2 regions of the Methylobacterium sp. CM6257 genome follow, and region 1 is predicted to be linked to the other one. Evidence: predicted binding sites of a transcription regulator. Region 1 holds the regulator's gene; the other holds the start of a gene.

Region 1 (10,314 bases):
AACAACGCCGTGCGGGCTCCGCCGATATGCAGGTAGCCGGTGGGCGAGGGGGCGAAGCGCGTGACGACGGCTGAGGACATCGGTCCGGTATGTTCGGGGGACAGTCGCGAAAGGGCGGTGGAGCGGCGAGGGGCTCGACAGGGCGCCCGTAGCACGAAGCGTCGACTGTAGCACGGGCGGATCGGTGCGTTAAGAATCGCCGAAGGAATCGCCCGGCCGTCGGCACAGGTCGCGCGGATCGGGACGGCGGCAATGCGGCGGATCGGCGCGAGGCTGGCAGGGGGCGCCGTGGCGCTGGCCGGTCCGCGTGCCGCGGCGCTTCCGGCACTTGGCGCGTGGGTCACCGCAGGTCTCGCCCGGGAAGCCGAGCAGCGCCGCCTGTTCCCCTGGCTGGCCGTGGCCTTCGGCGCCGGCATCCTGGTCTACTTCGCGGTCGCCGACGGCGCCCCGATCCTCGCCGCCCCTCTGGTCGGCGCGGCCCTCGCCCTGGCACCGGTGCCGATTCTCGGCGCGCGACCGGCGGCCTTGGCCGCCGCGCTGACCCTGGCGGCCGGGTTCCTCGGCTTCGCGGCGGCGGCCTGGCGGGTCTCGCAGGTGGCGGCCCCGATCCTCGCTCGCACCACAATCGGCCCGCTCACCGGGACGGTCGAGGCCCTGGACGACCGGGAGGTCGGCGCCCGGCTGGTGATCCGGGTGGAGAGCTTCGCGGGGCTCGCGCCGGAGGTGCGGCCCGTCCGGGTCCGGGTCTCGTTCCGCAAGACGCCGACCGCGCGGCCCGGGGACGTCATCGCCGCCACCGCGCGGCTGCTTCCGCCCCCGGAGGCGGCTCGGCCCGGCGGCTACGACTTCGCCCGGGACGCGTATTTTCAGAGCATCGGTGCGGTTGGCTCGCTGCTCGGCGCGGTCACGGTCCGTGCGCCTTCGGAGCCGCCGCCCCTGGGCCTGCGGCTCGCCGCCATGCTGGACGAGGCCCGCAACGCGCTTACCCGCCGGATCGCCCAGGCAGAAGGCGGCCAGGCGGGCGCGGTGGCGGCGGCCCTGGTGACGGGCAAGCGCGGGCTGATCGGTCCGGCGACCAACGATGCGCTCCGCGCTGCCGGCATCTACCACGTGGTCTCGATCTCGGGGCTGCACATGGTGCTGGCCGCCGGCGTGGTGTTCTGGCTGGTGCGGGCCGTCCTCGCCCTCGTGCCCTACTGCGCGCTGTTCTGGCCGATCAAGAAGATCGCCGCCGGCTTCGCCATGGCGGGGGTAACCGCCTACTGCGCCTTCTCGGGCTGGGACATCGCCGCCGAGCGCTCGCTGATCATGACCCTGATCATGCTGGGCGCGATCCTGGTGGACCGGCCGGCCCTGTCGATGCGCAACCTCGCGCTGTCCGCGCTGATCGCCCTGGCCCGCGAGCCGGAGGGCCTGCTCGGCCCGAGCTTCCAGATGTCGTTCGGGGCGGTGGCCGGGCTGATCGCCTGCGCGCGGCTGATCGACGGGCGCCTCTTCGTGCGCCCCGGGGCGGGGCGGATCGGGCGGCTCGTCGGCACCGGCCTCTCGGCAGTCACCGGCACGCTGGCCACGACCCTGGTGGCGCAGGTCGCGACCGCGCCCTTCGCCACCTATCATTTCCAGACGATCCAGCCACTCGGACTCGTCGGCAACGCCCTGACCCTGCCGCTCGTCTCCCTCGTGGTGATGCCGTCCGCGGTCATCGGGATCCTGGCCTATCCCTTCGCCCTCGACCGGCCGATCTGGTGGCTCATGGGGCAGGCCGTCGGCGGCATGCTGGCGATCTCCGAATGGATCGCCGGGTTCGAGCGGGCGACCCTCGTGCTGCCGGCTTTCGGCACCGGCGCGCTGACTCTGCTGACGGCGGGATTGCTGCTGGCGACGCTTCCGGCCTCGCGCCTGCGCTGGCTCGCGCTGCCGCCCGTTCTGTTCGGACTCTGGCTCGCCGCCCTGCCGGAACGCTACGACCTCTACGTCGACCGGCAAGGCGGGGGCGCTGCCGTGCGGAGCCCCGACGGCCGGCTCACGGTGCTGGGCAAGCCGTCCGCCTTCGTGCTGGAGCAGTGGCTGAAGGCAGATGGTGACGGGCGGCGAGCCAACGCGATGATCGGCTCGCAGCCGGGCGGGCGGTGCGATCGGCTCGGCTGCACGGCGCAGCTACCGGACGGACGGGCGGTGGCCCTGGTCCGGGACCGACGCGCCTTTTCGGAGGATTGCGCCCGGGCCGCCGTGCTGATCACCGGACTCGCCGCGCCGCCGACCTGCACGGGGCCTCTGGTGATCGACCGTCGCGTCCTGGCCGCCCGCGGGGCCGTGGCCCTCCGGGCCGAGACCGAGGGCTTCACGGCGCATTACGCCCGCGACGGCGGCCGCTCCCTCCCCTGGCGCCCGCGCCCGGCAGAGCCCCCGGCGATCGCACGTGCGGATGGGAACGGTGCCGCGCGAGAGCCGGTGGCGGCAACTCCGTCAGAGGCCGACGCGTCCGGGGGCAGGATCATCCCCGATGACGGGCCGGCCGAGCCGCCTCAGTAGCGGCGGACGAGGCTGACGAGCCGGCCCTGGATCCGGACCCGGTCGGGACCAAGCACGCGCGTCTCGTAGGCCGGGTTGGCGGCCTCGAGGGCGATCGAGGAGCCGCGGCGGCGCAGGCGCTTGAGCGTCGCCTCCTCGTCGTCGATCAGGGCCACGATGATGTCGCCGGTGTTGGCCGTCTCCTGCTTGCGGATCACCACGAGGTCGCCGTCGAGGATGCCGGCCTCCACCATCGAATCGCCCCGCACCTCCAGGGCGTAGTGCTCGCCGCCCGCCAGGAAGTCCGGCGAGAGGGTGATGGCGTGGCTCTGGTTCTGGATCGCCGAGACCGGCGTACCGGCCGCGATCCGGCCCATCACGGGAATCGAGACGGCGCGGCCGGCCTCATCGATCATCCGCGTGCTGGCCGGCATCGGCGGCTGCTTGGACTTGCCGCCCTCGACCACGCTCGGGGTGAAGCGGCGCGGCTCCGCCGCAGGTGCGGCGGCCTGACCGGTCAGGCTCTCGGGGATACGGATCACCTCGATGGCGCGCGCGCGATTCGGGAGGCGCCGCAGGAAACCGCGCTCCTCCAGGGCCGTGATCAGCCGGTGGATGCCCGATTTCGACTTGAGGTCGAGCGCGTCCTTCATCTCGTCGAACGAGGGGGGGACGCCGCATTCCTGCATGCGACTCTGGATGAATCGCAGGAGGTCCAGCTGCTTGCGCGTGAGCATCGACGGGGGCCTCGCGGCTTGGCGGACCGCCTCGGGACGGTCTCGGAAACAAATCACGAACAGGCTAAACGTTCCGCAAGTGTTCCGCAAGCACAATACGGCCACGCTCGCGCTGCCGCGGCCCGGGCGTGGCGAGAAACGATTTGACGGCGCAAGCGGAGCCGTTTCAATGCATCCCGGTGTCCCGCCAGAGAGGGCGGCGGATCCGGGACGGGCTGGAATCGGGCTGGGATGACGAGGATGCGACGACCCGCGGCTCTGCTGCCCCTCGGCTTGGTCGCCCTGGGCTTGGCGCTGGCCGGCTGCACCACCGGCTTCGCGTACATCTCGCGCAACTACGTGGCCCTCACGCCGCAGGTGGTCACCATCGGCTGCAAGGAGCCCTACGAGGTCTATGACAACCGGCAGTTGCGCAGGATGCTGATCGTCTCGAACGCCCTGCGCGAATATGCCGGCTGCAATCTCAGCGAGGCCCGGATCGATCCCGAGCCGGAGGCGACCCGGGTGAAGCGCTTCCGCACGGCCGCCCGCGCCTATCTCGACGAGACCGTGCGCGAGGATTGCCGGATCACCGGCGAGACGGTGTTCGATCCGCTGAAGACCGAGTTCGCCTACGCGTGCGACGCGCCCATCGAGAAGCGCGGCACCGTGGTGCCGCGTCTGCCGGGCCGCAATCCGGGCCTGATCCTGCGCTGAACCGCGGCCCGGCGCTGCCGCGCCGGTCAGGCACCCGGCTTCGGGAAGGTGCGCTCGGCCGCGTCGCCGGCCGCCGCCAGCAAGGCGCGGGCGAAGGCGCGGGCCTCCGCCCGATCGAGCACGATCGCGGCCGTGACCGGGCTTCCGCCGAGATCGGACAGGGCGAGTTCCAGCCGCACCCCGTCGGGCACGGGACTCGCCTGGAGGCTCCAGCCGGCGCCCCGATCCGTGCTCTCCGCCATCACACATCCTCCCGCGCGCCCCGGGAAAACGCCGCAGGCTCCCGCCCGGAACTGCCCGCGCCCGGGACTGTTCCCGAGCCGTGCCAAGCGCTTCCCTGCCTCGCCTGAACGCGTTCCTCAAGACCGCCGGCCCTGGACTCCTCGTGATGCTCGCCGACACGGATATCGGCAGCCTCATCGCGGCGGCCTTCGTGGCGCTGGACGTGGTGGCCCTGGCGCTGGCCTGGGGCTTCGGCGACGTGACCGGCAAGCCGCACTCCCTGGAGCAGTCGCCCCTGGAGGCACCGGCCTTCTACGGCGCCTTCACGCCCGTGGTCGTGGCGGGGCGGTCGCCGTGCAGCTCGTGCCGAACCTCGTGGCCCGCAACGTCGCCGTGGAGGTGATGAACGCGCTGCTCCTGCCCCTGGCGCTCGGCTTCCTGATCCTTCTGGCGACACGGGCTCTGCCGGAGGGGAAGCGGGTGGCGGGGACCTACAAATGCGTGGTCTACACCGTCTCGGGGATCACCATCGCCTTCGCGCCGGTCGGCGTGCTCGACGGGGTCGGCCTGCTCTGAGCTCATTGACGCGGGCGGCGCGATGATGTCTCCCGCGGGCTCCGATCAGGTGGAGTTCGAACATGCAAGAGATCTGGTTCCGCGCGGGCGAGGCCACGGTGCTGGCGGCCGAGGGCCAGTACACCGACGCCATGCCGGAGGTGCTGATCGGCTCGGTGCGCGGGCCGGTGGGCCAGGCCTTCGCGTCGATGATGGGGCAGGTTCAGGGCCACACCCGGATGTTCGTGGTGCGCGACCTCAACCAGCTGGTGCGTCCGGCCACGATGATGACCACCAAGGCCACCATCCACACGGCCGAGTACGTCGAGCTGCTCGGCGGCGTGGTCCAGGCGGCCACCGGCGACGCGATCGTGGACTGCATCATCGAGGGCATCCTGCCCAAGGACGGGCTCGACGAGCTGTGCATGATCATCATGATCTGGCTCGATCCGCGCTGCGCCGAGGACGACAACCTCGACCAGAAGGACCTCTACCGGACGAACTACGAGGCGACGAAGCTCGCCATCGCCCGCGCCCTCAAGGGCGAGCCGACGGTGGACGAGCTGATCGCCAACCGGAAGACCGTGAAGCACTACGCCCTGGACGGCGTGATCGAGTACTGAGCGGCCCCGCTTCCGCACGCATCCTGCCGGGTCAGGCCCGCCTCATTCCGGCGGGATGCGCCCCACCGAGCACAGGGTCCGCATCGTGGTGCTGCCCGGGTCGGTGTAGCAGGAGGCCGACCAGCCGTTCTGCTGGATGAACGACTTGCGCCGCTCCGACAGCGAGGTCCGGTAGGCGTTGGCGATGATCGGCTCGACGGTGGCGGCGGACTCGCCGATCAGGATCTCGGAGGCCGTCGACAGGTCGCGGAAGAAGGTCGCTGACGGGGTCGGTTCGGCGGATGTGGCCTGCACGATCGGCTCGGCCCGGCAGGTCACGTCGAACTTGATCGGGCCGGCCATGCGGATGTCGATGCTCGGCCCGGCGCGCTTGCCGACCTTGCCGCCGATTGCGCCGGCGATCTGGCGGGCGAGGTCGTCGCAGCTGTCGGCCCTGGCTTGAACCGCCAGGAGCGGCAGGGCCGCGCAGGCGGCGAGGAGGAGGCGCGGGACGGCGAAGCTTGACATGCGGGCACTCTACGCGCGGCGCAGGGCCTGTCGAGGGGCGTTCATCAGTGGAAATCCCGGCTGCGGTACACGCGCCGGTCCGGCGGGACGCCGAAATCCGTGTTCTCGGGGGGCAGCTTCATCCCGGCCTCGCGCAGGTCGCGCAGGGACGCGGTGAGATCGCGAAACCCCTCCGCCACGATATGGACCACGCCGCCCGCCCGCTGGATCCGGCCGCGCACGGCGAGGAACCGGGCCTGCATGGCGACCCGACGGTTGGCCTCGAACACCGTCTTCCAGACGATCACGTTGGCGATGCCGGTCTCGTCCTCCAGGGTCAGGAAGACCACGCCCTTGGCGGTGCCCGGCCGCTGGCGGATCAGCACGAGGCCCGCCACCGTGACCCGCGCGCCCTGGGGCAGGGCCGGATCGAGATGGGCCCGGGCCGGGATCGCGCCGATCCGGGCGAGCCGTCCCCGGAAGAAGGCGGCCGGATGCCCCTGCAGCGACAGGCCGGTGGCGGCGTAATCCTCGGCTACCGCCTCCGACGGGGCCAGGGACGGCAGGTCCACCGCCGGCTCGTGCCGGAACAGGCCGTCATCGGCGTGCCACGCGAAGAGCGGCAGGGGCGCGTCCAACAGGTGGGCGCGGCGCTCGCTCGGATCGGCCTTGGCGGCCTTGCGGGCCGAGGTCCCCTCCAGGGTACGCACCATCCAGAGGGCGGCGCGCCGGTCGAGGCCGAGCGACCGGAAGGCGTCCGCCTCGGCCAGCCGCTCCAGGGTGTTGCGGGGCAGGGCGAGGGCCGCCTGCAGGCCCTCGATGCTGGCATAGCCGTTGGCCCGCAGCCGCACGAGCCGACGCATCGCGGCCTGGGGCAGGCCGCGCACCAGCCGCAGGCCGATCCGCACGGCGTGCAGCGCCGGATCTCCGGCCGGCTCCAGGGTACAGTCCCAGTCGCTGGCGTTGACGCAGACGCCCCGCACCTCGACGCCGTGGGCGCGGGCGTCGCGGACGAGCTGGGCGGGCTGGTAGAAGCCCATGGGCTGGGCGTTGAGGATCGCGGCCAGGAAGACGTCGGGGTGCCGGCATTTCATCCAGGCCGAGGCGTAGACGAGGAGCGCGAAGCTCGCCGCGTGGCTCTCCGGGAAACCGTAGGTGGAGAAGCCCCGGATCTGCGCGAAGCAGCGCTCGGCGAAGTCCTTCGGGTAGCCCCGGCGGGTCATGCCGCCGACGAACTTTTCCGCGAAGCCGCCGATCGAGCCGACATGGCGGAAGGTCGCCATCGCCCGGCGCAGCCCGTCGGCCTCGGCCGGGGTGAAGCCCGCCGCCGTGATGGCGATCTGCATGGCGTGCTCCTGGAAGAGCGGGACCCCGTAGGTCTTCTGCAGGACCTCCTTCAGCTCGTCCGCCGGCCCGTGGTCCGGGTGCGGCGCGGGGTACTCCACCGGGTCGATCCCGGAGCGGCGGCGCAGGTAGGGATGGACCATGTCGCCCTGGATCGGGCCGGGGCGCACGATCGCCACCTGCACCACGAGATCGTAGAACTCCTTGGGCTTCAGGCGCGGCAGCATCGACATCTGCGCCCGGCTCTCGACCTGGAACACGCCGACGGAATCGGCCTTCGCCAGCATCGCGTAGGTCTCGGGGTCGTCCTGCGGCAGGTCGGCCAGCGTCTCGTAGAAGACCCCGTGGTCCTTCTCCAGGAAATCGAGGCCGCGCTTGAGGCAGGTCAGCATGCCGAGCGCCAGCACGTCGACCTTCATCAGGCCGATCGCGTCGATGTCGTCCTTGTCCCACTCGATGAAGGTGCGGTCCGCCATGGCGCCGTTGCCCACCGGCACGGTCTCGTCGAGACGGCCCCGGGTCAGCACGAAGCCGCCGACATGCTGCGACAGGTGGCGGGGGAAACCGATCAGCTGGTGGGCGAGGTCCAAAGCCTGCCGGATCGCGGGGTTCGCCGGATCGAGGCCGGCCTCGCGCACGTGCTGGTCCGGCATGCCGCTGCCCCAGGAACCCCAGACGGTGTCGGCGATCGCCGCGGTCACGTCCTCGGAGAGCCCGAGGACCTTCCCGACCTCGCGGATCGCCATGCGCGGCCGGTAGTGGATTACCGTGGCGCAGAGCGCGGCGCGCTCCCGCCCGTAGCGGGCGTAGAGGTGCTGGATCACCTCCTCGCGGCGCTCGTGCTCGAAATCGACGTCGATGTCGGGGGGCTCGCCCCGGTTCTCCGAGATGAAGCGGGCGAAGAGCAGCCGGTGCTTCGACGGATCCACCGCGGTGATGCCGAGGCAGAAGCAGACGGCGGAATTGGCCGCCGAGCCGCGGCCCTGGCAGAGGATGCCCTGGCCGCGGGCGAACTCGACCACGTCGAACAGGGTCAGGAAGTAGCGGGCGTAGTCCATCTTGGCGATGAGCCGCAGCTCCTCGCGCAAAGTCGCCGCGACGGAGGCCGGGATGTCGCCCGCGTAGCGCCAGCGCGCCCGCTCCCAGGTCTTCTCCTCCAGGTATTCCTGCGGCGTGCGCCCCGGCGGCACCGGCTCGTCGGGATACTCGTAGCGCAGCTGCGACAGGCAGAAGTCGCAGGCCTGCGCGATCTCGACGGTGCGGGCGAGCGCCTCCGGATGATCGGCGAAGAGCCGCGCCATCTCGGCGGGGGGCTTCAGGTGGCGCTCGGCATTGGCCTCCAGGCGGTAGCCGGCCTCCCCGATCCGGCAGCCCGCACGGATGCAGGTGACCACGTCCTGGAGCGGACGCCGCTCGGGAAGGTGGTAGAGCGCGTCCGAGACCGCGACCATCGGGGCGCCTGCGGCCGCGCCCAGCTCGGCGAGGAGCCCGAGGCGGCGCCGCTCGTCACCGCAGCGCGCGTGACTCGCCCCGAGCCAGGTCCACCCCGGAGCCGCGGCGGCGAGCGCCTCCAGCCGCGCCCGGAACCCCTCCGGCAGGCGCCGGGCCGGCGGCATCGCGATGAACATCTGCCCCTCGGCGGCCTCCAGCATCTCGGCGAAGCTGAACCGGCAGTCACCCTTTCGGACGCGCCGGTTGCCCAGGGTGAGCAGCCGGCAGAGGCGGCCCCAGGCCGCCCGGTCCATCGGGTAGGTGACGGCCTCGAACCCCTCCTCGGTGACGAGGCGCACCCCCGGCAGGATCCGGATCCGCGTGCCCTCCGCTTCGAGCGCCCGCGCCGCCGCGTGCGCCCGCACCACGCCGGCCACGGTGTTGCGGTCGGCGATGCCGATGGCCGCGAGGCCGTAGGCCGCCCCCTGCACGACGTATTCCTGCGGGTGCGCGGCGCCGTGCAGGAACGAGAAGTTCGTGGTGACGGCGAGTTCGGCGTACGGGATCTCGGAGCCGCTCACGCGAACAGCCCGTGGACGTACCACGCGGCCGGACGGTCGGGGGCGTGCGGCCCGTCGCGGTAGAGCCAGAGCCGGTGCCCGGCCTCGCACTCGATGCGGTAGTAGTCGCGGTCTTCTCCAGGCTCGCGCCACCATTCGGCGGCGATCCGCTCCGGCCCCTCGGCATGGGCGACCCGGTGGACCTGCGCGCGCCAGCGGAAGCGCCGGGGCGGTCCCTCGGGCACGGTGGAGAGCACGTCGAGGGCGGCCTCGCCGCGGGGGAACAGAACCAGGGGCCGGGGCGGCAGGTGGTCGGGCCAGGATGGGTCGGCGCCCTGAGCCTCGGATGGCCTGAGGCGCGCAGGGTGGTTCACCTCGGCAGCGGCACGTGCCCTTCTCCCCTCTGCGGGGCTGCCGGATTCGCACATTGGGTCCGACAACACCGGCTCAGAACGGAGCGCGGGCCCCCTCTCCCGTACGGGAGAGGGGACCGGCCGCGCTTTGGCAGTGCCGATGTGTGAGTCCGGTAGCCCCGCAGAGGGGGGAGGGCGACGCGCACGTGTCCGGCCACTCTCTGTCGCCGCTAATCCTCGCCCCTCGTCGGCAACCCAGTCACGGGCGCAGGCCGCCCGCTCCGGGAGATGGCTCGCCCGCGGCTCCAGGCGCAGCAGCGTCCGCCCGAGGCGCTGCGCCAGGGCGTCGGCCAGGAACCCGACCCCGTCCCCTTCCATCGCGGCACCGAGATCCGTCTGGCGGGCCGGCAGGGCGCCCGTCACCGTGGCGGCGAGCGCCACCGTCTCGAAGCCGAAGCCGGCATCGAGGGCGGATCCCATCCTGTCCAGGCGCAGGGAGACGAGGGCCGCGACCCGCTCGGAACAGCGCTCGGGGCGGGACAGGCCGAGATCGAGGGCCCGCACGACCCCGTCGACCCGGTGGAGGGCGAGACGCAGGGCGCAGGCGCCGAGCCCGTCCCGCTCCAACCGGGGGGCGATCTCCGCCATCAGGTCCCGGGCGGTCCGGACGATGTCCGACTGCCGGCCGATCGGGTCGAGGAAGCCGCGGGCGGCGGCGTAGGCAGCCTCGTCCGGCAGGGACGCCAGCGGCTCGGGCCGGCGCGCCAGGGCCTGGTCGAGCCGCAACAGCAGGGCC
Region 2 (10,314 bases), 1.6 Mb from region 1:
CCTCGGGCAACCACGCCCAGGCCATCGCCCTGGCGAGCCGTCTGCTCGGCGCCCCCGCGACCATCATCATGCCGGCGGACGCGCCCGCCGCCAAGATCGCCGCCACCCGGGGCTACGGCGCCGACGTGGTCCTGTACGACCGCTACACCCAGGATCGCGAGGCCCTGGGCCGCGAGATCGCCGGGCCGCGGGGCCTGACGGTGATCCCGCCGTTCAACCACCGCGACGTGATCGCCGGGCAGGGGACCCTGGCGCAGGAGTTGCTCGAGACGGCAGGGCCCCTCGACGTGTTGGTGGCCTGCCTCGGTGGCGGCGGCCAGCTCGCCGGTTGCGCGCTCGCCGCCGCGGAGCTCTCGCCGGGCTGCCGGGTGATCGGCGTCGAGCCCGAGGCGGGCAATGACGGGCAGCGTTCCTTCCGCGAAGGACATGTGGTGACGATCCCGGTGCCCCGGACCATCGCCGATGGGGCGCAGTCGACGGCGCTCGGCGACCTCACCTTCGCGATCATCCGCCAGCATGTCACCGACATCGTCACCGTAACGGACGCGCAGCTCGTTGAGACCATGCGGTTCTTCGCGACCCGGATGAAGCTCGTGGTCGAGCCGACCGGCTGCCTGGCAGCGGCGGCAGTGCTGAACGGGCTCGTGGATGTGAAGGACAAGCGCGTCGGCGTGGTGATCAGCGGCGGCAACGTCGATCTCGCCACCTTCGCACGGCTCACTGCCGAGGCGGCCTGAGGCGAAGGCTAGCCCAGTGTGACTTGGCCGCGGTGGACCGGCCTCAACCCAATGCTTATCTTGAACAGGTCAGAATGCGCGCTCTCCGGGCCTTGAACCCGGATGGGCGGGAGGGTGACGATGTCTGCAGGTTTCAAGGTACTCTCGCTGACCGATCGGGCCGCCGATCGGATCAAGGCGATCATGGCGGAGGCCGACCGGCCGATCGCCGGGCTCCGGGTCGGCGTCCGGAACGGCGGCTGCGCCGGCATGTCCTACACGATGGAATATGCCGAGGCCGCCAAGCCCGGTGAGGACGTGGTCGAGGATCGCGGCGTGCGGGTCTTCGTCGATCCGAAGGCGGTGCTGTTCCTGCTCGGCACCGAGATGGATTTCATCACCGACAAGCTGGCGTCGCAGTTCGTGTTCAACAACCCGAACCAGACCTCGGCCTGCGGCTGCGGTGAGTCCGTGGCGATCACGCCGGTCTCGGCGGACCGGGTGCCGGCCCGGGCCTGAGCAGCCCCGCGCTCAGGCCACCTGCGACAGCGACTCGGCCGCGTCGTCCACGGCGCGGTTCCGGCCCCCGCGTTTGGCGGCGAACATGCACAGGTCGGCCCGCTCCAGCAGCGAGGCCGGGGTATCGCCGGGGCGAAGGACCGCGACGCCCAGCGACACGGTGACCTTGCCGAGCGACTCGCCCGTCGAGCGCTTGACCAGCTCGCGCCCCATCACGCTGGCGCGCACCGTCTCGGCCACCTGGCGGGCCATGGCGCGGTCCGCTCCCGGCAGCACGATGCCGAATTCCTCGCCGCCGAACCGGGCGAGATGCGCCTGCTTGCCGGCATTCTCGCGCATCACGATCGCCACAAGCCGCAGGACCTGATCGCCCGTGAGATGACCGTAAAGGTCGTTGAAGCGCTTGAAGAAGTCGATGTCGAGGATCACCAGGCTCATGGAGCCGGAGCAGCTGCGCGCAGCCTCGATGGCGGCCTTCAGGGTCTCCTCGAAATGCTTGCGGTTCGCCAGGCCGGTGAGGGCGTCGGTGAGGCTCTCCAGCCGGGTCGCCTCCAACTTCTCGCGCAGGGTTTCGATCTCGCTGCGGGTCTCGCGCATACGCGCCTCGAGAACCCGGTTGTTCGCGGCAACCTCGCGCGTCGTCGAGACCAGCGTGGCGACGATCTCGCCGAGGCGCGCGCGACTGGGAAGGCCCTGCGCCAGATCCTGGGCCAGGCCGCGCAGGGATTCGCCGTACTGGGCGGTGGAGCCGAGGGACAGATCGAGAATCTCGGTCACCGCCGCGATCTCGCTCAGGACAACGCGACTGATGTCGCCGGTGGCGGTCGCCAGGCGCCGTCCGTCCAGATAGGTCTCGTACAGGTCGTCGATATCGACTTCCGTAAGGCAGCCATTCTGAGTGGTGAGGCGCTTCACCGCGTCGCTGAGGAGCGGCAGCTCCCCCGACACGTAAGCGTACCAGACGGCATAGGCGCGCGGCGTCGCGGAAGGACCGTAGTCGCGAATCAGGTCATGGGTGCGCTTCGCCAAGGCGAAGCTGCGATCACGGTCCGAATAGGTCTCCTGGCTCATCCGTGTCCCGCCCCAGGCCGTCGACGCTCTCGTGCATCACGGCCCTAGTCTGGTCTACGGCAGCTTGGTAGCCGGACGGTTAAGCCTGAAAAGACTTCTGTTACTTCTCTTTCTTCGCCAAGATTGGACGAAGCAGGAAGGCCGGAACATGGGAGCCGAGCCCGATGGGCGTGTCGCCCTCCGCCTCGTGCCGACGGCCGCGCTCCTCGCGCACGGGCTCGCCGCGCGGCACCACCGGGCGGCTCTCGGCGCGCTGCGCGGCCGATCCGCTGCGGCTGCCGCGAGCCTTCGGGCGGTCTCCTCCGGCCTCTCCCGCGCTCTTGCTGCCGGCCCTGGCCGAGCGGCCACCGCGGCGGGTTTCGGCCGAGCGGCCGCGGTGACGCGTCCCGGTGTCCTCAGATGGTTCGGCGACCGTGGTCAGGTCGCCGTCGAGCCAGGGGATGGGCTGACCGATCAGGGCCTCGATGGCGCCCAGCGACCGGGTGTCCTCGGGGGAGACCAGCGTATAGGCGGTCCCGGCCCGACCGGCGCGGCCGGTGCGCCCGATCCGGTGAACGTAATCCTCGGGATGATGCGGCACGTCGAAGTTGAAGACGTGGCTGACCGCCGGGATGTCGAGGCCGCGGGCCGCCACGTCGCTGGCGACCAGCAGGGCGGTCTCACCGTTGCGGAAGGCGTCGAGGGCGGTGGTCCGCGCGCGCTGGTCCATGTCGCCGTGCAGGGCCGCCGCGTCGAAGCCGTGGCTGACCAAAGACTTCTGGAGCAGGGCGACGTCGCGCTTGCGATTGCAGAAGATGATCCCGTTCTTCAGATCCTCCTCACCGCGGATCAGGCCGCGCAAGCGCTCGCGCTTGGCATGCCCCTCGTGGCCGGTGGCGACCAGACGCTGGGTGATCGTCGAGGCCGTGGAGGAGGCCCGCGCCACCTCGACCCGCTGCGGGTTGTGCAGGAACATGTCCGCCAACCGCTCGATCTCCGGCGGCATGGTCGCCGAGAAGAACAGGGTCTGCCGGGTGAACGGCACCATTTTGACGATCCGCTCGATGTCGGGGATGAATCCCATGTCGAGCATGCGATCGGCCTCGTCGATGACCAGGAGCTCGACGCCGGTGAGCAGCAGCTTGCCGCGTTCGAAATGGTCGAGAAGGCGCCCCGGCGTCGCGATCAGCACGTCGGTGCCGCGCATGAGCTTGGCGTCCTGGTCGGCAAACGACACACCGCCGATGATCAGGGCCACGTTGAGCTTGTGGTTGGTTCCGTAGCGGTCGAAATTCTCCACCACCTGGGCGGCCAACTCACGGGTCGGCTCCAGGATGAGCGTGCGCGGCATCCGGGCGCGGGCGCGGCCGTGCTCCAGAAGCGTCAGCATCGGCAGCGTGAAGGCGGCGGTCTTGCCGGTTCCGGTCTGGGCGATCCCCAGGACGTCGCGGCGCGCCAGAACGTGGGGGATGGCCTCGGCCTGGATCGGCGTCGGTTCGGTATATCCCGCCGCTTCGACGGCGTTCAGGACTTTCTCGCTCAGTCCCAGGTCGGAAAAAGGCATCTGCGTTCAGGAACCGTTGCGCGCCCGGCCGGCGCGGTGGACACCGTCGCGGCAACGGCTGGGGAAGGCTCGCGCGGGGCGCTCGTACGCTCCCGGGGCCGCGGGGCGCATGCATCACCGTCAGTTAGGGGCTTGGCGCGGCTTGTCAATCTCGCAATGCAAGCTGGCACGCCGCCACGCACAAGCGATCAGGGCCTCGGACGGTCGGGAATAGGTAGGAGACAGGGGTCCAGGCGGGCAGCGCGGGCGGCAATTGCGGGCGGGATCGCGCCGGTTGTCTCGGGATCGGCCAGCAGAGGGCGTCCGTCAAGGGCGATCCGGGCCGGGGCCTCGCCCGGCTGGCTCAAGTGGGCGAGCTGATAGGCGGCGAAGACCGCGACGGATCCGAGAATGGCCGACATCCGGACAGCCCAGGCGAGCGGGCCTACCGGCCGCTGGAGGCCGCGATTCCGCTCAAGGCTGCTGGGCAAGAGCGCTGGCACCGCCGGCTCCTCGAGAGATCGGCGCTTACCGAAGGCCTTCGGGCCGCGGTCGTCGCGGATATGCATGGGCGACTCTCCCAACCGGACGACGGGCCGGCCCTCGCAGCACCATCGGGGAATACGGTTAACCGCCGCCTTACGGGCGGGCGGCCCCACGCCCCCTGATGTACCGAAATAAAACGCTCGATCCGGAACGCCCCCGGCGAGACCACAGACAATCTCAGCCCCCGGATCGCGCAGATCCCCGCAGACCTGAGAGTCAAAAATTGGCTAATCCGCCGAGCCTTTCCGACGCTTTAGGCAACCGGGCAATGATAGAGGAGGGCCCGCGGCCATCTACAAGTGTCGTTAGTCTTCATCTTTCGTTGACGGGATCGCGCTAGTCTGAGGATGCTTGTTGCAGGAAAGCGACAGACCCGCCGACCCAGAGCGCCTAGAAGGCAGCCGGCTCAAGCTAACCCAGGACCTAAGAGATCATGAAGAAGCTTCTCCTTGCATCAACCGTGCTCGCCGGCATGACCGCCGCAGCATCGGCAGCCGATCTTCCGCGCCGCGCCGCACCTCCGCCGGTCTTCACGCCGGTTCCGGTCTTCACCTGGACCGGGTTCTACTTCGGTGTGAACGCCGGTTACGGCTTCGATGCCAGCAGCCGCAACACGACCAACTATGCGCTGCCGGGTGGCACGCTGATCAATTCGCCCGACACCAACGCCGTGGTCAGCGTCAACAACCGCAACAACAATGACGGCTTCACCGGCGGCGCGCAGATCGGCTACAACTACCAGTTCACCCCGGGCTCGGGTGTCGTGATCGGCTTCGAGGCTGACGCCCAGTATGTCGACTTCGCGCGCCGTGCCAACGTGACCCAGAACTACGGCGTCGTCGGGGCTCCCGGCTTCGCCTTCTCGGCGCCGCGGGCCTTCGTCGCCACCAGCGGCAACGGCCTCGACTACTTCGGCACCGTTCGCGGCCGCCTCGGCTACGCCTTCGACCGCACCCTCGTGTACGGCACCGGCGGCTTCGCCTACGGCTCGGGCCAGGACGACCAGAACTTCGCCGGCAACCGCTTCCGCGACAGCTTCCGCACCGGCTACGCCGTCGGCGGCGGCATCGAGTACGCGCTCCCGACCGACTCGTTCCTGAACTTCTTCCGCTCGTCCGCCGTGACGCTGAAGGTTGAAGGTCTGTACGTGAACCTCGACCGCCAGAAGAACGCCGCCGGCGGCGTGTTCTACCCGACCCTGCTGGCCCCGAACGGCACCGCCTACCTCAACGGCGCCGCCGCCAACACCGAGTTCGCCGTCGTCCGCGCCGGCCTGAACTACAAGTTCGGCTCGTACTGAGATCGAACGCCGGAGTCGGCACCGCCGGCTCTGTGAAGAGGAGGGGCCCGGCCGCAAGGTCGGGCTCTTTCGCGTTTTCACATCGCGCTCCGTACCGGCGCGGGGTGCGACACGGGCGGCCGGAACCGGGATCGAAGCCCGCGATTGAGACCGCGGCGCCGCGAAGCGACATGGCGAAGAGGCCGGCGCACCGGAGCGATCAGCGATGCGAAGCCGAATCCTTATCCTGTCGCTTGCTGCCCTCGGCCTGGGGGGTTCGCCGGCCGGCGCGCAGGATGCCACCGTGATCGGCAAGGATACGGTGCTGCCCGGCACCGGACCTGGCACCTCGACGGACGGCAGCGGCGCCGGACGGCTTATGGAGGCAGCGAGCGCCCAGGATGCCGCCAAGCGTCAGGGACTCAAGCCCGTCGCCGTCATGGCCTCGAAGCTGATCGGCGTGAACGTGCACAACGCCGCGGGCGACAGCGTCGGCAAGATCGACGACCTGCTGATCACCGATGGCGGCACACTCAAGGCAGTGGTGCTCGACGTCGGCGGCTTCCTCGGCCTCAGCAGCAAGCGCATCGCGGTTGAGCCCGGTGCCCTGGTCCTGCGGCCCGGCGGAGACCGGTTCTCGGCGGTTCTCAACATGAGCAAGGACACGGTGGCGGCGGCCCAGCCCTTCGACCCGGCCAAGGTGATCAGCACGCATTAGCCCTCGCTTCACCATCGCCGAGGCGGCTACGCCTCGGCGATGGTGATTCCGGGCGTATGCCGCTCAGATGTCGAGATCCGCGCCCTCGGCGAAGGCCGCGCGCTCGCTGATGAAGGCGAAACGGGCCTCCGGCTTGTTGCCCATCAGGCGCTCGACGGTGTCGCCGGTCGATTCCCGGGCCTCGTCCAGAACCGCGACGCGCAGCAGCGTGCGCTTCTTCGGGTCCATGGTGGTCTCCTTGAGCTGGGCCGGCATCATCTCGCCCAGACCCTTGAAGCGCCCGATCTCGACCTTGCCGCCCTTGAACACCGTCTTGATGATCCGCTCCCGGTCGGCATCGTCGCGGGCATAGGCGACCTTGGAGCCCTGCTGCAGCCGGTAGAGGGGCGGGATCGCGAGGTAGAGGTGCCCGCGGTCGATGAGCTTCGGCATCTGCCGGTAGAAGAAGGTGATCAGCAGGGAGGCGATATGGGCGCCGTCGACGTCGGCGTCCGTCATGATGATCACCTTCTCGTAGCGCAGGTCCGCCTCGCGGAAGGCGGAGCCGGTGCCGCAGCCGAGTGCGAGCGTCAGGTCCGAGATGAGCTGGTTGGCGCCGAGCTTGTCGCGCGATGCCGAGGCGACGTTCAGGATCTTGCCGCGCAGCGGCAGGATCGCCTGAGTCGCTCGGTCGCGGGCCTGCTTGGCCGAGCCACCGGCCGAGTCGCCCTCGACGATGAAGATCTCAGAACCCGCAGTGCCGGCCGCCGAGCAGTCGGCGAGCTTGCCGGGCAAACGGAGCTTGCGGGTGGCGCTCTTGCGGGCGACCTCCTTCTCCTGGCGGCGGCGCAGGCGCTCCTCGGCGCGGTCGATCACCCAGTCGAGGAGCTTGTTGGCCTGGGCCGGGGAGGCGGCGAGCCAGTGGTCGAAGGCGTCGCGCACCGCTGTCTCGACGATGCGCTGCGCCTCCACGGTGGCGAGCTTGTCCTTGGTCTGGCCCTGGAACTCGGGCTCGCGGATGAAGACCGAGAGCATCGACGCGCAGGTCGCCATGACGTCGTCGGTGGTGACCGCCGTCATTCGCTTGGCCTGGTTCACGCGCTCGGCGTGCTCGCGCAGGCCGCGCAGCAGCGCGACCCTTAAGCCCGCCTCGTGGGTGCCGCCCTCGGGGGTCGGGATCGTGTTGCAGTAGGAATGCGAGATCCCGTCCTCGGCGACCATCCAGGCCACCGCCCATTCGAGCGAGCCATGCGAGCCCGGCTTGGTGATCTTGCCGGAGAACATTGCCTCGGTGACCAGCTCCCTGCCCTCGATGTCGCGGGCGAGGTAGTCGCGCAGCCCATCGGGGAAGCGGTGCACGGCTTCCGCCGGCACATCCTCCATCCCTTCGAGAAGGGCGGGGGCGCAGCGCCAGCGGATCTCGACGCCGCCGAACAGGTAGGCCTTCGAGCGCGCCATCTTGAAGAGGCGGCGCGGGTCGAATTTCAGCGAGCCGAAGATCTCGGCATCGGGATGGAAACGGACTTTGGTGCCGCGGCGGTTCTGCACCCGGCCGACAAGCTCCAGCGCCCCCTGGGCGTGACCGCGCGAGAAGGTCTGGCGGTAGAGGGTCTGATTGCGTGCCACTTCGACCTCGAGCAGGTCGGAGAGCGCGTTCACCACCGAGATGCCGACGCCGTGCAGGCCGCCGGAGGTCTCATAGACCTTCGAGTCGAATTTACCGCCGGCATGCAGCGTGGTCATGATGACCTCGAGCGCCGACTTGCCCGGGAATTTCGGGTGCGGATCGACCGGGATGCCGCGGCCGTTATCGGTGACCACGAGGGTGCCGGATTCTTCCAGCTCCACCTCGATGAAGCTGGCATGGCCAGCGACCGCCTCGTCCATCGAGTTGTCGATCACCTCGGCGAAGAGGTGGTGCAGCGCCCGCTCGTCGGTACCGCCAATATACATGCCGGGCCGGCGCCGGACCGGCTCCAGCCCCTCAAGCACCTCGATGTCGGAGGCGGTGTAGCCGGCCTCAGGCCCGGCAGACGCGAGCGTCGCCACGGAGGCCGAGGCGTCGAGGCGCCGCCGCGGCTCGGATGGCCGGACGGACGGAGCCGTGGAGGGCATCTTGCCGCCCGGCCCGAACAGGTCGCGCGCCGGGTCGCTCACGCGCGGCCTCCGCGGGCGCGGCCCGTCGGCCGGCTCGACGTCGCGCAGACGGTTCTGGGCACGTGTCTGGGGTTTTGGAGCATGCGCCTTCATCCCCGCAATATAGCGGAACAAAACAGAAACATCAAAGCGGTTCGCCGCGGTGCCGAACGTTCCTACCATCGCATGCTGCGCCGCCACGAGCGAGGGCAGCAGCGTGATGGACGGCCCGAGCGCGCTGCAGCCCGTCATCACAACGTTGCACAACAATGGGTTAAGGCTTTCTCGTGACCGTCCGACCCGGACCCACAGATCACCCCCGGAACAGCGCGGCCCCAACGGCGTTGTCGACGGAGATCAAGAACTTGACCGTGGTCAGGGAGCCGCACTCGATGAGCAACGCCGCGATCGAGGCCCGTCGCCTCACCCTGATCCGCTTCGAGCACGCGGCCGGCGCCGCCTTCGGCTGCGAGGAGGAGGCTGCAGGCGCGCCTCCGGCCCGGGCCCTGGTGAACTCCGCCACCATCGCGCTGGCGACGTTCGCCACCGCGGTCGCCGCCACGATCACCTATCTGGTCTGAACCAACCCGCGACGTCGGTTCTCCGAAGCCGCCGAGCCCGGCTAGCCAAAACTCGCCTGCGGCCTGAGGTCCTTGCGCGCAGCGCAAACCTCGACGGCGCCCTCCGGTTTGCCCACGGTTTCGGACCATCTCCTTCAGGGCCCGCTGAATGGGCCCCGCAGGAGGATGAGATAGGGATTCTGGCACCCCGTTCGATCGAGACCGTCCGTCAGAATAGGTCTTAGCCGGCGCCCGTCTTCTTCGCGGGGGCCTTCTTGGCCGCAGGTTTCTTGGCGGCTGGCTTCTTGGCCGCCGGCTTGTCGCCGCTCGCCGCGCGCGCGGAGGTTTTCCGAGCCCCGCCGCGCTTGGCCGGCTTGCCGCCGCCCGAGGCGCGCTTGGCGTTGACCAGCGCGATGGCCTCGTCGAGGGTCAGCGCCTCGGCGGCCATCGTCTTCGGCAGCGTGGCGTTTACCTCGCCGTCCGTGACGTAGGACCCGTAGCGTCCGGCCTTGACCACGAGGTCGCGCCCGCTCGCCTCGTCCTTGCCGAGCGGCCGGCCGGGATCGGCGGCCGGACGGCCGCGTCCGCCGCCCTGTTCCTTGGCGACGATCAGGTCGATGGCGCGGTTCGCCCCGATCTCCAGAACGTCGTCGTCCTTGCCGAGATTCGCGTAGGTCTTCCCGTGCTGCACGTAGGGGCCGAAGCGGCCGAGATTGGCCAGAATCGGCTCGCCAGTCTCGGGGTGGCGCGCCACCTCGCGGGGCAGCGACAGCAGGGCGAGCGCCTTCTCGAGATCCACCGCCGAGGGCGTCAAGCCCCTGGGCAGTGAGGAGCGCTTCGGCTTCTCGGCGCCCTTCTCGGTGGAGGCCTCGCCGAGCTGCACGAACGGCCCGAAGCGGCCGTCGCGGATCGTCACCGGCAGGCCGGTCGCCGGATCGGTGCCCAACACCCGGACACCCGGCTGGCCGCCCTCGGGCGAGGAGCCCTCGCCCTCACCGTCGATGCCTGAGGCCGAGAGCTGGCGGGTGTACTTGCACTCCGGGTAGTTCGAGCAGCCGATGAAGGCGCCGAACTTTCCGAGCTTCAGCGACAGCTGGCCCGAGCCGCAGGTCGGGCAGGTGCGCGGGTTCGAGCCGTCGCCCTTGTCCGGGAAGATGTGCGGCCCGAGGAGGCCGTTCAGCGCCTCCAGCACGTCGGCGACGCGCAGCTCCTTAGTCTCGCCGATCGCCGCGGAGAAGTCGCGCCAGAAGTCGCGCAGCACCGCCCGC

What was found. Region 1 encodes LexA, which represses DNA repair genes until DNA is damaged. Its sites were predicted from a motif close to TGTTCNNNNTGTGTTCNG; they were not measured.
Region 2: the regulator LexA is predicted to act here: its motif matches at 8,614-8,631, upstream of parE (DNA topoisomerase IV subunit B).

Annotation. Positions count from the first base shown of each region.
Region 1 covers NZ_CM137735.1:4,014,406-4,024,719, reverse strand. Annotated here, with positions in the region: gene gltX (glutamate--tRNA ligase) at 1-80, opposite strand, end outside; gene ACYCO6_RS19710 (ComEC/Rec2 family competence protein) at 253-2,532, shown strand; gene lexA (transcriptional repressor LexA) at 2,526-3,248, opposite strand; gene ACYCO6_RS19700 (hypothetical protein) at 3,489-3,944, shown strand; gene ACYCO6_RS19695 (hypothetical protein) at 3,971-4,186, opposite strand; gene ACYCO6_RS19690 (hypothetical protein) at 4,267-4,569, shown strand; gene ACYCO6_RS19685 (hypothetical protein) at 4,569-4,742, shown strand; gene fae (formaldehyde-activating enzyme) at 4,805-5,344, shown strand; gene ACYCO6_RS19675 (hypothetical protein) at 5,387-5,851, opposite strand; gene ACYCO6_RS19670 (error-prone DNA polymerase) at 5,896-9,186, opposite strand; gene ACYCO6_RS19665 (DUF6504 family protein) at 9,183-10,314, opposite strand, start outside.
Region 2 covers NZ_CM137735.1:2,461,043-2,471,356, forward strand. Annotated here, with positions in the region: gene ACYCO6_RS12110 (threo-3-hydroxy-L-aspartate ammonia-lyase) at 1-737, shown strand, start outside; gene ACYCO6_RS12115 (HesB/IscA family protein) at 858-1,235, shown strand; gene ACYCO6_RS12120 (GGDEF domain-containing protein) at 1,248-2,306, opposite strand; gene ACYCO6_RS12125 (DEAD/DEAH box helicase) at 2,407-3,849, opposite strand; gene ACYCO6_RS12130 (hypothetical protein) at 4,038-4,397, opposite strand; gene ACYCO6_RS12135 (outer membrane protein) at 4,808-5,674, shown strand; gene ACYCO6_RS12140 (PRC-barrel domain-containing protein) at 5,880-6,371, shown strand; gene parE (DNA topoisomerase IV subunit B) at 6,435-8,507, opposite strand; gene ACYCO6_RS12150 (hypothetical protein) at 8,879-9,067, shown strand; gene topA (type I DNA topoisomerase) at 9,288-10,314, opposite strand, start outside.